Regions from separate parts of the Arthrobacter sp. FX8 genome, predicted to be linked through region 2. Evidence: riboswitches for the same ligand, from Rfam matches in the RefSeq annotation. Region 2 holds a riboswitch; each other region holds the start of a gene.
The links. A riboswitch is a leader RNA that binds a small molecule or an ion and turns the genes downstream of it on or off. The one in region 2 is predicted to bind thiamine pyrophosphate.
Positions count from the first base shown of each region.

Region 1 (4,480 bases), 1.6 Mb from region 2:
TAGTGGGTGACGTCCGCGCCGAACCCGTGCCGGCGGAATCCGTTGCCGTAGAACCGGTTGGGCTGGGAGGAGGTCATCTCGTAGATCGCCAGGTGGCCGGTGATGGCACCCCGGAGCCGCCGGTTCAGGCCGCACAGCGACATGAGGTTGACGGACGCGAGGGAGACGGCGGGGACGGCATCCACGTACGCGCCGTAGCTGACGTCGAGGCCCAAACCGCGCATGGTCCGGGCGAACAGCGCGCTGTGCATGCGCTCGGGGCGGCCGCCGCCGTATTCATCCGCCTGGATTTCCACCAGGGCCGCCTTGGGCCGTCCGCTGAGCCGCGGAATGGCCCACGTGTGCGGGTCGGCTTCCTTCAGCTGGTACATGGACTTGTGGATCAGGAACTCCCGGAGCTGGTCCAGGCCCGCCTTCCTGGCGACGTAGCGGGAGACGCTGGGCCCGGTGTCCGTGGCTGCGAGGCCGAACAGGACGTCGGCTACCTGGTCGCTGGTCAGGGCACCGGCAGGCAGTTCGAAGTCTGCGGCGGCCCGGTGCGCGGCGGCACGGAGGGCTGCCTCAAACGGTGCCTCGACCAGCTGCCGGACCCGGATTAACGCCGGCTCCCACTCCCAGTCGTCGGAGACGCCGGCCAGGCCGGAATAGTGGAGCTCGTAGAGGCAGAAGAGGGCCAGCTGGATGTCCTCGTCGCCGATGATGTCACTAGTGCCGGCCACCTGCCCTGCCGCCAGGTGGTACAGCCCGTCCAGCCCCGTCCCGGCTTCGGCCGGAGCCTGCGCAAGGAGTGCGAACAGGGCGTTGCTGAGGGGGCCTCTGGATTCCGGGATTCTCATGGTGCTCCTTGGTCTGCCGCGCTGGTGACGGGAACGAACGCGGGACCGCCCATGGTGACTCCCATGCCCTGTCCTCCTCGAAACCCGCGAACCAATATAGTAAGCATGATTACTAATAAAAGCTAAGCAGGCTTCCTGTTGGCTGCAGGTCAACCGGCGCCTAATCCCGCAGCGACGACCCCAGGATGTCGCGCAGCGCCTCAACCACCAGGTCATGGTCCTGCAGCTGCGGCAACCCGGAGACGGCGACCGTGGCCACGGCGCCCACGCCGGTGACGTAGATCGGAAAGGCGCCGCCATGGGCTGCATACCGGGATTGGTCGAACCAGGCGTTGTCCTCGATCCGGCCGCCGCCCAGCCGGCCCCGCAGCCCCACCAAAAGCGACGGCACCTCGTACCGGGCGGCAGTGCGCTGCTTGGCGCGGATCCAGTGCCCGTTGTCCGGCGTGGCGCCCGGGAGCGCGACGTGGAACAGGACCTGCTCGCCCTTGGTGATGTCGATGGCTATGGGAAGGGACCGCTCCTTGCCCAGCTCCACCAGGAGCAGGCCCAGGTTCAACGCGTCATCCAGCGAAAAGCCGGGGAACTGGAGCTCCCGGACCTCCGCCTCGATGCGGGCGATCGACGCTTCCAGCGACCCCTCCAGCTGGGCGTCGGCGGAATCAGGATCGAATCCGGTCACATCCGGTGGAATGGCGCTCATGGCCCTCAATCTACCCCCGCCAGGTGTAAACTTGACCACGCCCGGAAGGGCAGTTCAAAAGCCTTACCCATCCAAAAGCACCACTAATAACGACAGGGGAGCGCCGCCGTCGGACATCCTGGCACAAGCCGGGCACCGCAGGTGGGCGCTGAGAGTGCGGACAGCCGCAGACCCTCGAACCTGATCCGGTTAGTACCGGCGCAAGGGAGTCGAGTTCTCAAAGTGCCGCGGCTGCACGGCAACAGCCGTCAGCCGGGTCCACTTTCCCCTCCTGTTTCCCAGGAGGATCACATGAGTACTGCAGCAATCAAGAAGACCACCAGTAAGTCCTGGCGCGTCGTGGACATCGTGGTCGCCGCGCTGGTGGCCATTGCGGGCGGCGTCATTTTCTGGGCGTGGGACCAGGGAGCAGCCGCGCTTTCTGCCCCCATGAATGCCGCCTACCCGCCCCTGACCGGGCTGCTGGCGGGCGGCTGGATGATTCCCGGCGTGCTGGGAATGCTGATCATCCGCAAGCCCGGGGCCGCCCTGTTCTGTGAAACCGTGGCCGCCACCGGGGAACTCCTCATGGGTTCCCAGTACGGTGCCTCGGTCCTCTTCTCCGGCTTCATCCAGGGCCTCGGCGCGGAAATCATCTTCGCCATCTTCGTCTACCGCAAGTTCAACCTGCCCGTCTCCCTGCTGGCAGGCGCCGCGGCTGGATTCTTCTGCGGACTGAATGACTCGTTCGCACCGTGGGGCTGGAACATCGCCTACTCCGGTGCGGACAAGCTGGCGTACATCGTGCTGACCACCCTCTCCGGCGCCATTCTCGCCGGCGCCCTGTCCTGGCTGGCCACGCGCGGCCTGGCGCGTACGGGCGTGCTGAGCTCCTTCGCTTCGCGCAAGGCCGCCACGGAGCCTGTCTTCTCCTGATGGCACCAGCCCAGCGTGACGGCGGCACCGTCCGCCCTGCCGCCGTCACAGCCCGGGGCTGGGGGTGGCGGCACGCCGGCAGGGCCAAGCCTGCCGTCCATGCGCTTGACCTGGACATCAGCCCGGGGGAGCGGGTGCTCCTGCTCGGCCCCTCGGGTGCCGGGAAGTCCACGCTCCTGCACGCGCTCGCAGGGGTGCTGGGGGACATCAACGACGACGGCGGCGAGGCGGGGGACGCCGACGAGTCGGGTTCGCTGCTGGTTGACGGCGCCGTGCCCCGCGCCCAGCGCGGGCGCGCCGGACTTATGCAGCAGGACCCCGAGACGCAGGTGGTCCTGTCGCGGGTGGGGGACGACGTCGCCTTCGGTGCCGAAAACCTTGCCGTCCCACGGGAAGCAATCTGGGCGCGCGTGCACGAGGCGCTTGCCGACGTCGGACTGTCCCACCTGCCGCTGGACCACCCGACGTCGGCCCTGTCCGGCGGGCAAAAGCAGCGCCTGGCGCTGGCCGGCATCCTGGCCATGCGCCCGGGCCTGATCCTCCTGGATGAGCCAACCGCCAACCTGGACCCGGACGGCGTGCTGGAGGTCCGCGATGCCGTGGCGCGGTGCCTGGACAAGACCGGGGCCACGCTGGTGGTGGTGGAGCACCGGGTGTCCGTGTGGAAGGACCTGGTGGACCGGATCGTGGTCCTGCAGCCGGGCTCCGCCGCGGATCCTGCCGTACTCCTGGACGGGCCGCCGGACCGGGTGCTCACGGAGGCGCGGGCCATGCTGGCCGCCGCCGGTGTGTGGGTCCCCGGCTACGTCCCGGCAACCCGTGCCCGGGCGGTGGTCCCGGCCCCCGGCACGGGAAACCTCCTGCTCGCAGCCGAACAGTTGGCAGTCTCCCGCGAACGTCCCCGACGCAAGGGCTTAAGGAAGATCCCGCCGTCGCCGGTCCAGGAAGGCCTGGCCGCGCAGGTGCGCGCCGGGCAGGCGCTCGCCGTGACGGGTCCCAACGGCGCCGGTAAGTCCACTTTCGCCCTGACCCTGGCAGGGCTGCTGGAACCGGTGTCCGGAAAGGTCTCCGCCACCATGGACCTGAGCCGCGGTGCCGGCATTGACCCGTACCGGTGGAAGGCGGATCAGCTGATTTCCCGAGTGGGGACGGTGTTCCAGGAGCCGGAGCACCAGTTCGTGACCGGCAAGGTGCTTGACGAACTGCTGTTCGGCCCCCGGCACCTGGGCCACGGCGGGGATCGGGTGGACGAACTGCTGGAGCGGCTGCGGCTCACCGCGCTGGTGGACGCCAACCCCTACACGCTCTCCGGTGGCGAGAAGCGGCGGCTGTCCGTGGCCACCGTCCTTGCCGCCAGCCCGCAGGTCCTGGTCCTGGATGAACCCACGTTCGGGCAGGACGCCAACACCTGGGCCGAGCTGGCGTCCTTCCTGTCCGAGCTCCTGGATGCCGGCACTGCCGTGGTGTCCGTGACCCATGACGCCGAATTCACCCAGGCCTTGGGCGGGGCCGAACTGCGGATGGCCGCGGCGGAAGCGGTGGCGCCATGAGGCAGCAACTCACCCTGGGCGGCAACCATGCCCTCCTGGTCCGCGCCAATCCACTAAGCAAGTTCGCTGCCGTCCTGCTGATCACCGCCGTCCTGGCGCTGTCCATCGACTGGGTTTCGGCGTCCGTGGCCCTGGTCTTTGAGCTTCTGCTCTTTCCCCTGGCCGGGCTCACCCTGTCCCTGCTGTGGCAGCGCGGCTGGCCGCTGATCCTTGCCGCTGCCGTGGGGGCTGGAGCACCTCCATCCTGGCCCCGGACAGCGGCCGGATCCTGCTCGACGCCGGGATCTGGTCCATGAGCGAAGGTTCCCTGCAGCTGGGCATCGGCTTCCTCCTGCGCGGCTTTGCGATCGCCCTTCCGGCCGTGCTCCTGATGAGCTGCACCGATCCCACGGACCTTGCCGACGCGCTGGCGCAGAAGGCGCGCCTGCCGCACCGCTTTGTCCTGGGAACGCTCGCCGCGATGCGCCTGGTGGGGC
Region 1 covers NZ_CP113505.1:3,367,034-3,371,513, reverse strand. Annotated here, with positions in the region: gene OUO20_RS15780 (iron-containing redox enzyme family protein) at 1-836, opposite strand, end outside; gene OUO20_RS15775 (heme-degrading domain-containing protein) at 997-1,539, opposite strand; TPP riboswitch at 1,624-1,764, shown strand; gene OUO20_RS15770 (ECF transporter S component) at 1,831-2,454, shown strand; gene OUO20_RS15765 (ABC transporter ATP-binding protein) at 2,454-4,004, shown strand; partial or broken gene OUO20_RS15760 (energy-coupling factor transporter transmembrane component T family protein) at 4,001-4,480, shown strand, end outside.
Region 1: another riboswitch for thiamine pyrophosphate. It lies ahead of OUO20_RS15770 (ECF transporter S component); the one in region 2 lies ahead of thiD (bifunctional hydroxymethylpyrimidine kinase/phosphomethylpyrimidine kinase).

Region 2 (4,480 bases):
TGACCGGCGGGGAAGGCGACGACCCGCCCAACACGGTGACGAGGGTCCGTGCCCCGCGCGCGGTCAGTGAAGCGCCGGTCAACAACCGGGTCACCAGCGTCAAGGGCTCCACCCGCCTTGAGGCCAAGAAGCAGCGCCGCCGCGAATCCCGCGACACCGGCCGCCGCCGCACCGTCATCACCGAGGCCGAGTTCCTGGCCCGCCGCGAATCCGTGGACCGGCAGATGATCGTACGCCAGCGCGACGACAGAATCCAGATCGCCGTCCTTGAAGACGGTGTCCTGGCCGAGCATTTCGTATCCAAGACCCAGCAGGACTCGCTCATCGGCAACGTCTACCTGGGCAAGGTCCAGAACGTGCTGCCGTCAATGGAAGCTGCGTTCGTGGACATCGGGCGTGGCCGCAACGCCGTGCTGTACGCCGGTGAGGTCAACTGGGAAGCCGTCAACCTCGAAGGCAAGCAGCGCCGCATCGAGAACGCGCTCAAATCCGGCGACACCGTCCTGGTCCAGGTGACCAAGGATCCCGTCGGCCACAAGGGCGCCCGGCTGACCAGCCAGATCTCCCTTCCCGGCCGCTACCTGGTCTACGTGCCCGGCGGCTCCATGACCGGCATCTCCCGCAAGCTGCCCGACGTCGAACGCAACCGCCTCAAGCGCATCCTCAAGGACCGCCTGCCCGAGCACGCCGGCGTCATCGTCCGGACCGCCGCGGAAGGTGCCTCGGAAGAGGAACTGACGCACGACATCAACCGCCTGCGCGCCCAGTGGGAAGGCATCGAAAGCCAGTCCCAGTCCACCAAGATCCTGGCCCCGGAGCTGCTGTACGGCGAACCGGACCTGACCATCAAGGTGGTCCGGGACGTCTTCAACGAGGACTTCTCCAAACTGATCGTCTCCGGTGAGGAGGCCTGGGACACCATCGAGGCCTACGTCACGTACGTGGCGCCGGACCTGGTGGGCCGCCTCGAGAAGTGGACCAAGGACCAGGACATCTTCTCCGCCTGGCGCATCGACGAGCAGATCCACAAGGCCCTTGAGCGGAAGGTGTTCCTGCCCTCCGGCGGCTCCCTGGTCATCGACCGCACCGAGGCCATGACCGTGGTGGACGTCAACACCGGCAAGTTCACCGGCAGCGGCGGCAACCTCGAGGAAACCGTCACCAAGAACAACCTGGAAGCTGCCGAGGAAGTGGTGCGCCAGCTGCGGCTGCGCGACATCGGCGGCATCATCGTGATCGACTTCATCGACATGGTGCTCGAATCCAACCGCGACCTGGTCCTGCGCCGCCTGGTGGAATGCCTGGGCCGCGACCGGACCAAGCACCAGGTTGCCGAGGTCACGTCGCTGGGCCTGGTCCAGATGACCCGCAAGCGCATGGGGACGGGCCTGCTGGAAGTCTTCGGCGAGCAGTGTGAGGCCTGCGCCGGCCGGGGCGTAGTGACGCACGACGATCCCGTGGAGCACCGCCGCGCCAACATTGTGGCGGCCGAGCACCACGTCCAGCGCGCCGACAGCCGCCCCGAAGCCCGCGGGGAAGCCCACCGCCCCGAAGGGCAGCGGGCCGATGGCGGCCAGCCCGGAGTCCGTCCCGAGCGCAAACGGCGGCGGGGACGCGGCGGCCAGCAGCCCGAGGCTGCCCCGGCGCCTGCTGTCCACGTCCACACCGTCCTTCCGGACCCCACAGACGCAGAGCGGCACGCAAAGGCAGAGGCCACCCGGCTTGCCCTGGCGAACATCGCGGCTGCCGCCCATGCGGCCCACCTGCATGACGATGAGGTGGCAGCCACCCGGCAGGCACCGTCCGCCGAGCCTGCGCAGGCCCCTATTGAAGAGAAGCACGACGCCGATGGCCCGGCACGCCCCGCAGCTGTCCTGACCTTCGGCGGCGAGGAAGTCCCGCTTCCCTTCGTGGAGCACGCTGAGGACCAGCATCCCAGGCCCGCCCTCACGCTGGACCGGCTCGCGGAAGCCTTTGCCCACCTCGGCCAGCCGGCTTCCCCCGTGGAGAACGCGCCCGCCAAGGCCGCAGACACGGTGAAGCCGGCCGAACAGTCAGCGCCCAAACAGTCGGTGCCCGAACAGCAGCCCGGCGGGGGAGCGGAGGCGCGTGCCGCCGTGGAAGCTCCGGCGGAAAAGGACTACTCCGACCACACGCTGGAGCAGTCCCGGCAACGCAGGCCGCGGCGCCACCGCGCTGCCAGCCGTGCCCAGGGTGCCGCAAATGAAACCGTTGTCCAGCACCACGAGAACGTCCAGGCGACAGGCGCGGGGCACTCGCACGCAGCCAAGGCCCCGGACACCGCCAAAGCACAGCCCGCTGCGGCGGAGCCCGGCAAGCCGGCAGGGGAACCGATCATCCTCGGCGTCGGCGTCCCCGCCTCGGAGCTCTAAGCCAGGGCGCAGCCAACGCGCCACCCAGGAAGTCCCCGTCGTGCGGACTGTTCCCCCATGAATCCAGGGGGAACAGTCCACGGGCGGGGACTTCCTGCATGCGCGGGTGCTGTCACCTTTCCGCCGGGTACGCCCCAGCGGCTACTCTGGAACCCGACACGGGGTGCCGCGCAGAAGGCCGGCTGAGATCCACACCCGTTGAACCTGTCCGGCTAGTACCGGCGAAGGGATGTCTGTTGTCTTCGACCCTCTCCATGCCCCTGCCCACAGCGTCCGGCGTGGCCCCCGCGCTGCCTGGGGGCCGCGATGTCCCGCGCGTCCTCTCCATTGCAGGCTCCGACCCGTCCGGCGGGGCCGGGATCCAGGCGGACCTCAAAAGCATTGCCGCCCATGGCGGATACGGCATGGCCGCGATCACGGCACTCACGGCGCAAAACACCCGGGGCGTGCAGTCCGTCCACGTCCCGCCGGCCGGCTTCCTGGCCCAGCAGCTGGACGCGGTCAGTGACGACATCAGCATCGACGCCGTCAAGATCGGCATGCTGGGCGACGAGTCGGTGATCCGCACTGTCCGCCAGTGGCTCGGAAAGGCCCGTCCCGCCGTCGTGGTCCTGGACCCCGTCATGGTGGCCACCAGCGGCGACAGGCTGCTGAAAGAATCCGCCGAAGCCGCGCTCCGGGAACTGCTGCCCCTTGCCCACCTCATCACCCCCAACCTTCCCGAGCTCGCGCTGCTGCTGGGCACGGAGCCGGCGAAGGACTGGGACACCGCGCTGGACCAGGGCAGGCGCCTGGCGGAAGCCACCGGAGCCACCGTGCTGGTCAAGGGTGGCCACCTTTCAGGCCTCGACTGCCCGGATGCGCTGGTCAACACTTCGGGCCTCCTGGGGCCGGACGTGGTGGAAGTGCAGGGGAAGCGGGTTTCCACGCGGAACAGCCACGGGACGGGCTGTTCCCTGTCCTCTGCCATGGCAACAGTCCAGGCCCGTTTGGGCAATTGGGAGGCATCACTGCGAACGGTCAAGCCCTGGCTGGCCGGCGCACTTGAGAACTCCGGCCAATTGGAGGTGGGCCAGGGGAACGGCCCCGTACACCACTTCCACCACGTGCGGCCGGTCCTGGAGGAGGGCGGCTTCGCGGCCCGGTTGTGGTCGGAAGCCCAACAGGACCTGGCGGACATCTACGCACTGGACTTCATCCACGGCCTGGCGTCCGGAGACCTTCCGGAGAAGGACTTTGCCTACTACCTGGCGCAGGATGCCCTCTACCTGAACGGCTACTCCAGGGTGCTGGCACGGGCCAGCGCGCTGGCCCCCTCGGAGGCCGAGCAGCTTTTCTGGGCCGGATCCGCGCAGCAGTGCCTTGAGGTGGAATCGGAACTCCACCGCTCGTGGCTCAGCACCCGCCCGGCCCCGAAGGGCCTGGGCCCCGTCACCAAGTCATACGTGGACCACCTCACGGCAGCGTCGGCGTCGGGCAGCTATGCCGTCCTCGCCGCCGCCGTGCTTCCCTGCTTCTGGCTCTACGCCGAAGTCGGCGGGAAGCTCCACGCCCGGTTCCTGGCCTCGGGCGAACCGGACGGCCATGCCTACGCGGCCTGGCTCCGGACGTACGCCGACGAGGGCTTCGCCGAAGCAACCCGCAAAGCCATCGCCATCGTGGATGCAGCCGGACGGACCGCGCCGGACCATGAGAGGGCGGCGATGGTGACGGCGTTCAAGCAGTCCTGCCGCCTGGAAGTGGAGTTCTTCGACGCGCCGAGGCTGCATTCCTGACCCCCGCGGGCCGGGCCCGGCTATGATGGTGGAGCACGGTTGCGGCGGTTCCTGCCGGGCTGTGGTTACTACCACAGCCGGCCCGCCTGAACCAGCCTCATTTGCGGCCGAAGATGGATTTAGCGTATTCTTGATCTTCGGTGCTTACGCCAACACTTGGGTTACGACCCCACGGCGTTGAGGCACAGCGAGAAACCAAGCTTTTAGCAAGTCGGTTCCGCACGCAAATTTTGTAATAAACGTCGAGAGAAGTGAGTTCCCAAGTGGTGTACGCGATTGTCCGCGCAGGCGGCCGCCAAGAGAAGGTTTCCG
Region 2 covers NZ_CP113505.1:1,803,066-1,807,545, reverse strand. Annotated here, with positions in the region: gene OUO20_RS08250 (ribonuclease E/G) at 1-2,393, shown strand, start outside; TPP riboswitch at 2,543-2,640, shown strand; gene thiD (bifunctional hydroxymethylpyrimidine kinase/phosphomethylpyrimidine kinase) at 2,648-4,168, shown strand; gene rplU (50S ribosomal protein L21) at 4,432-4,480, shown strand, end outside.

Region 3 (4,480 bases), 440 kb from region 2:
CAGGGCCAGCACAGGATCGTCGTTGGTGTAGGCGAAGACCTTGAAGCCGCGGTTGACCAGCTGCTCGGTGGCCTCGACCAGTTCCACGGCGTCCGGCAGGAGGGTTTGTTCATCGGCGATGACCTCCAGTTTCACCCAGTCTGTTTCCAGGGCCTCCCGGGCCAGTTCCGCGGTAAGGACCGCGTCCCTGGCCGTGAAGCAGCCGGCCGTATTGGGCAGGACCCGGATTCCGTGATCCACCAGCAGCTGGAACAGCGAGCCGGTTTCAGCCGTGGAGTAGCGCCGCATGGCCACGGTGGTCAGTGCGGTGCCGGAGGCAAGGAGCGCCGCGCCCAGGCCATCGAGGCTGGGCGCTCCCCCGGTGCCCATGATGAGCCTGGAACCCAGCTCGACGCCGTCGATCACCAGGGCGTCGCCGGCACCGGCGTTTCCTGCAGGGTTGATGGTGCTGGTTTCGGTCATGGCGTCAGCCTCCCTGTACTGCTGTAACAAGTTCGATGTCGTCGCCGTCGGCGAGCGCGGTGGCGAACCATTGGCTGCGCGGCACCACATGGGCATTGTGCGCGACGGCGACGCCGAGTTTCCCGCCGTCGGTCGCCTGTCCGTTGTCCGCCAGCGGGCGTCCGGTGACCTCGCTGACCAGCGTGGTGATCGAAGCTCCGTCGGCCACCGTGTGCGGGTTTCCGTTAAGGGTGATGTTCACGCAGTCTCCTTGATGTGGGGGCTTGTTGCTGCCGTTGCCGGCCTGGAAAACCGGTCCGGGCTGAAGGGTCCCCAGCGGGGATCGGCCCTGCCGTCCAGCAGTTCCCTGCAGATGGCCGCCGCGGCGGGAGTGAGCAGGACTCCGTGCCGGAAGAACCCGGTGGCGATGATGAGTCCGGGGACGTGCCCGGCCTGTCCTCCCCCGGCGCCCGGAGCGGCCGGCACCCGGCCCAGGAGCGGCGCGTTGTCAGGGGTACCGGGGCGGGCGCGGGCGGTGCATTCCAGGAGTTCGAGTTCAGCGACGGCGGGCACCAGAGCCTGCGCATCCCGCAGCAGCTGGTAGACGCCGCCGGCACTCACGGCATCGGAGAGGGCGTCCTCCCGCTGCGTAGCTCCGATCACCACGGTCCCGTCCTGCCTGGGAACGATGTACACGGGGATGCCGTGGACCAGGCCGCGCACCGTTGACGTCACCAAGGGCTGAAGGTGGCGGGGAACGGCAAGGCGCAGGATATCCCCGTGCACGGGCCGCAGCGGCAGCTCAAGGCCGTCCGGCAGGCCGTCAAGCGCCCCCGCCTGCAGGCCATTGGCCACCACGGTCTCCGTTGCCAGCACCGTGCCGCCGCCGGCCAGGCGGACCCCGGAAACCGTTCCGCCCTCCCACAGCAGCCCGGCTGCCCGCTCCGGCACGGCAAAACCTTCCACTGCCCCGGCAACCGCCAGCTGGGGCTGCTCCTGCGCCGCGCCGGCCAGGGCCAGCCGCAAGGCGGCCACCAGGCGCCGGGGATCCACCTGGTGGTCCGCCGGGGTATCAAGTGCGCACGCAATGGCCGGGCTGAGCAGCGGCTCACGCTTCCGGGCCTCCCGCACGGTCAGGGGTTCCACCGCCAGCCCGTTGGCCTGCTGGACTGTGCGCAGGTCCATCAGCGCCCGGCGGTCGGCCGCGTCGGCACCCACGGCGAGGGTCGGCGTCGTCAGGTATCCGGAATCCGCGCCCGTTGCCCTGCCCAGCCCGGCGGCGAACCCGGGCCAGCGCGATGATGCGTCAAGCATCAGTTCCAGGAGCTCTTCCTCCTGGTAATGCAGTTCGCTGACGGGAGCCAGCATGCCGGCCGCCGCCCAGCTGGCGCCGGTACCGGGCGCGTCATCAATGAGGACCACCGAGCGCCCGGAACGCTGCGCCTCCCAGGCAATGCCGTGCCCCACCACTCCCCCGCCGATGACGGCAACGTCGGCCCGGAGGGTGGAGGGAATGGAGCTGCGGGCGGACCCGGGGTGATGGGTGAAGGGGGTACGCATGTGGGTTCCTTCCCTACGCCGGCATTAACCGGATCAGGTCAAGCGGTCGGCTCTGACGCCCTCTCAGCCCGGCGCTTTGTGACAGCCGCCGCGGGCTCCCGCAGTACCAGCCCAGTTTAGAGGAACTAGGCTTGCACGCATGAATGTGTCCACCCCATCCTTTCCCGCCGGCCACCACGCTCCAGCCACCGAAGTCGTCAATTCACGGGACAACGACGCCCTGAAGGCAGCCCGCCTGTACCTCTGCACCGATGCGCGCCGGGACCGCGGCGACTTCGCGGAGTTCGTTGACGCCGCGTTCGCCGGTGGCGTGGACATCATCCAGCTGCGCGACAAGACCATCGAGGCGGCCGAGGAACTGGACCTCCTGGCGGTGCTGAAGGAATCCGCGGTACGGCACGGAAAGCTGTGGGCGGTCAATGACCGTGCGGACATCGCCGTCCTCTCCGGGGCACCGGTGTTCCACATCGGCCAGAAGGACCTGCCGCTGGCGGCGGCGCGCACGCTGGTCAACGGCAACGCCGCCATCGGGCTCTCCAGCCACACCACCGGGCAGGTGGACGCCGCCCTGGCAGCAACTGCCGGACCAGCCGGGCTGGACTACTTCTGCGTGGGTCCGGTCTGGGCAACCCCCACCAAACCCGGCAGGTCCGCCGTGGGCACTGACCTGGTGAAGTATGCCGCCGAGGCCTCACGGCAGGCGGCGGACCCCGTGCCCTGGTTCGCCATTGGCGGCATTGACCACGGAAACGTCCACCAGGTGGCGGAAGCCGGTGCGCGCAGGATCGTGGTGGTGCGCGCCATCACCGAGGCCTCCGATCCCGCCGCCGCTGCCGCCTCCCTCCTCGACGCATTGGACGCCGCCGCCTGATGCCATATCGGCGGACTTGGAGCTACGCTGACTTTTGTGTCACATCATCGGCTGGCTCCAAACGTCCATGACCACAGGAACGCCCTGGAAGAGGCGTTGGGCCTGCTGCGCACCGAACTTGAACTGCCGGGACCGTACCCGGCTGAGGCAGTGGCGGATGCCCGGGCCGCTGTGGCAGCGCTGAAGCTTCCGTCCTACGACCTGACCGCCGTCCAGTTCGTGACCATCGATCCGGCCTCCTCCACGGACCTGGACCAGGCGGTGTTCATCGAACCGGACGGGAACGGCTACCGGGTAATGTACGCGATCGCCGATGTGCCGGCGTTTGTTGCGCCGGGAGGTCCCCTGGACGCCGAGACCCGGCGCCGCGGCCAGACGTTCTACGCTCCGGACGGCCGGATTCCGCTGCACCCGGAAGTGATCAGCGAGGGGGCAGGAAGCCTGCTGCCGGGCCAGGATTGTTCGGCTTTCGTATGGGACTTCACGCTCGACGGCGACGCAACGGTTGTGTCGGTGGGCGTCAGGCGGGCGCGGGTCCGCAGCCGCGACAAGCTCAGCTACAAGGGTGCGCAGGAAGACCTCGACGCCGGGACGGCCTCGCCGGTGCTGCGGCTCCTCCGCGAGGTGGGCCTGAAGCGGGTGGCCCTGGAGCGGGAACGCGGCGGGGCCAGCCTCAACATGCCCGAGCAGGAAATTGTCCAGCTGCCCGACGGCGGCTACCGCATTGCTGCCGTACCGCAGCTTCCCGTGGAGGACTGGAACGCGCAGATTTCCCTGATGACCGGGATGGCCGCCGCGCAGCTCATGCTGGAGGGCAAGGTGGGAATCCTGCGCACCATGCCCGCCCCGGACGAACGGTCGCTGAAGCATTTCCGGCTGCAGACCGAGGTGCTGGGCAGGCCCTGGGACGGTGAAGTCAGCTACGGCGAATACCTGCGTTCCCTGGATCCCACCGATCCCCGCCAGCTGGCCATCATGCATTCCGCCGGCATGCTGTTCCGGGGCGCCTCCTATACCGCCTTTGACGGAACGGTCCCCGAGGACGGCGTGCAGTCTGCCATCGGCGCGGCCTATGCCCACACCACCGCGCCGCTCCGCCGCCTGGTGGACCGCTTTGTGCTGGTGATCTGCGAGGCCCTCAGCAATGGCGGGGATGTTCCGGACTGGGCGCGGGAAGCCCTGCCGCTCCTGCCGGGCATCATGGCCGGATCGGACCAGCTCGCGTCCAGGATGGAACGACTGGCCCTGGACACCGTTGAGGCCGCGCTGCTGCTGAACCACATCGGGCAGGAGTTCGATGCGATCGTGATTTCCGGCTCCCGGCCGCAAAACGGAAACGGGAATGGAAACGGGACCGGGACGGTGAAAAACGGCAACGGGAAGAACGGAAACGGCACCGGAAGTTCGGGCATCATCCAGATTGCCGAGCCCGCGGTCACTGCCCGGTGCGCCGGCGAGCTGGAGTCGGGTACCAAGGTCCGGGTCCGGCTGGTTTCCTCGGACATCACCACCCGCGAGATCCATTTCGAGCTGATCCCGTAAGCGGCGGCGGCCGCGGCAGGCGGGCCGAAACGTGTTTCTGCGACCTTGCAGCTAGACTGAGAGGGT
Region 3 covers NZ_CP113505.1:2,240,203-2,244,682, forward strand. Annotated here, with positions in the region: gene OUO20_RS10230 (thiazole synthase) at 1-462, opposite strand, end outside; gene thiS (sulfur carrier protein ThiS) at 467-703, opposite strand; gene thiO (glycine oxidase ThiO) at 700-2,001, opposite strand; TPP riboswitch at 1,995-2,113, opposite strand; gene thiE (thiamine phosphate synthase) at 2,141-2,872, shown strand; gene OUO20_RS10250 (RNB domain-containing ribonuclease) at 2,909-4,414, shown strand.
Region 3: another riboswitch for thiamine pyrophosphate. It lies ahead of thiO (glycine oxidase ThiO); the one in region 2 lies ahead of thiD (bifunctional hydroxymethylpyrimidine kinase/phosphomethylpyrimidine kinase).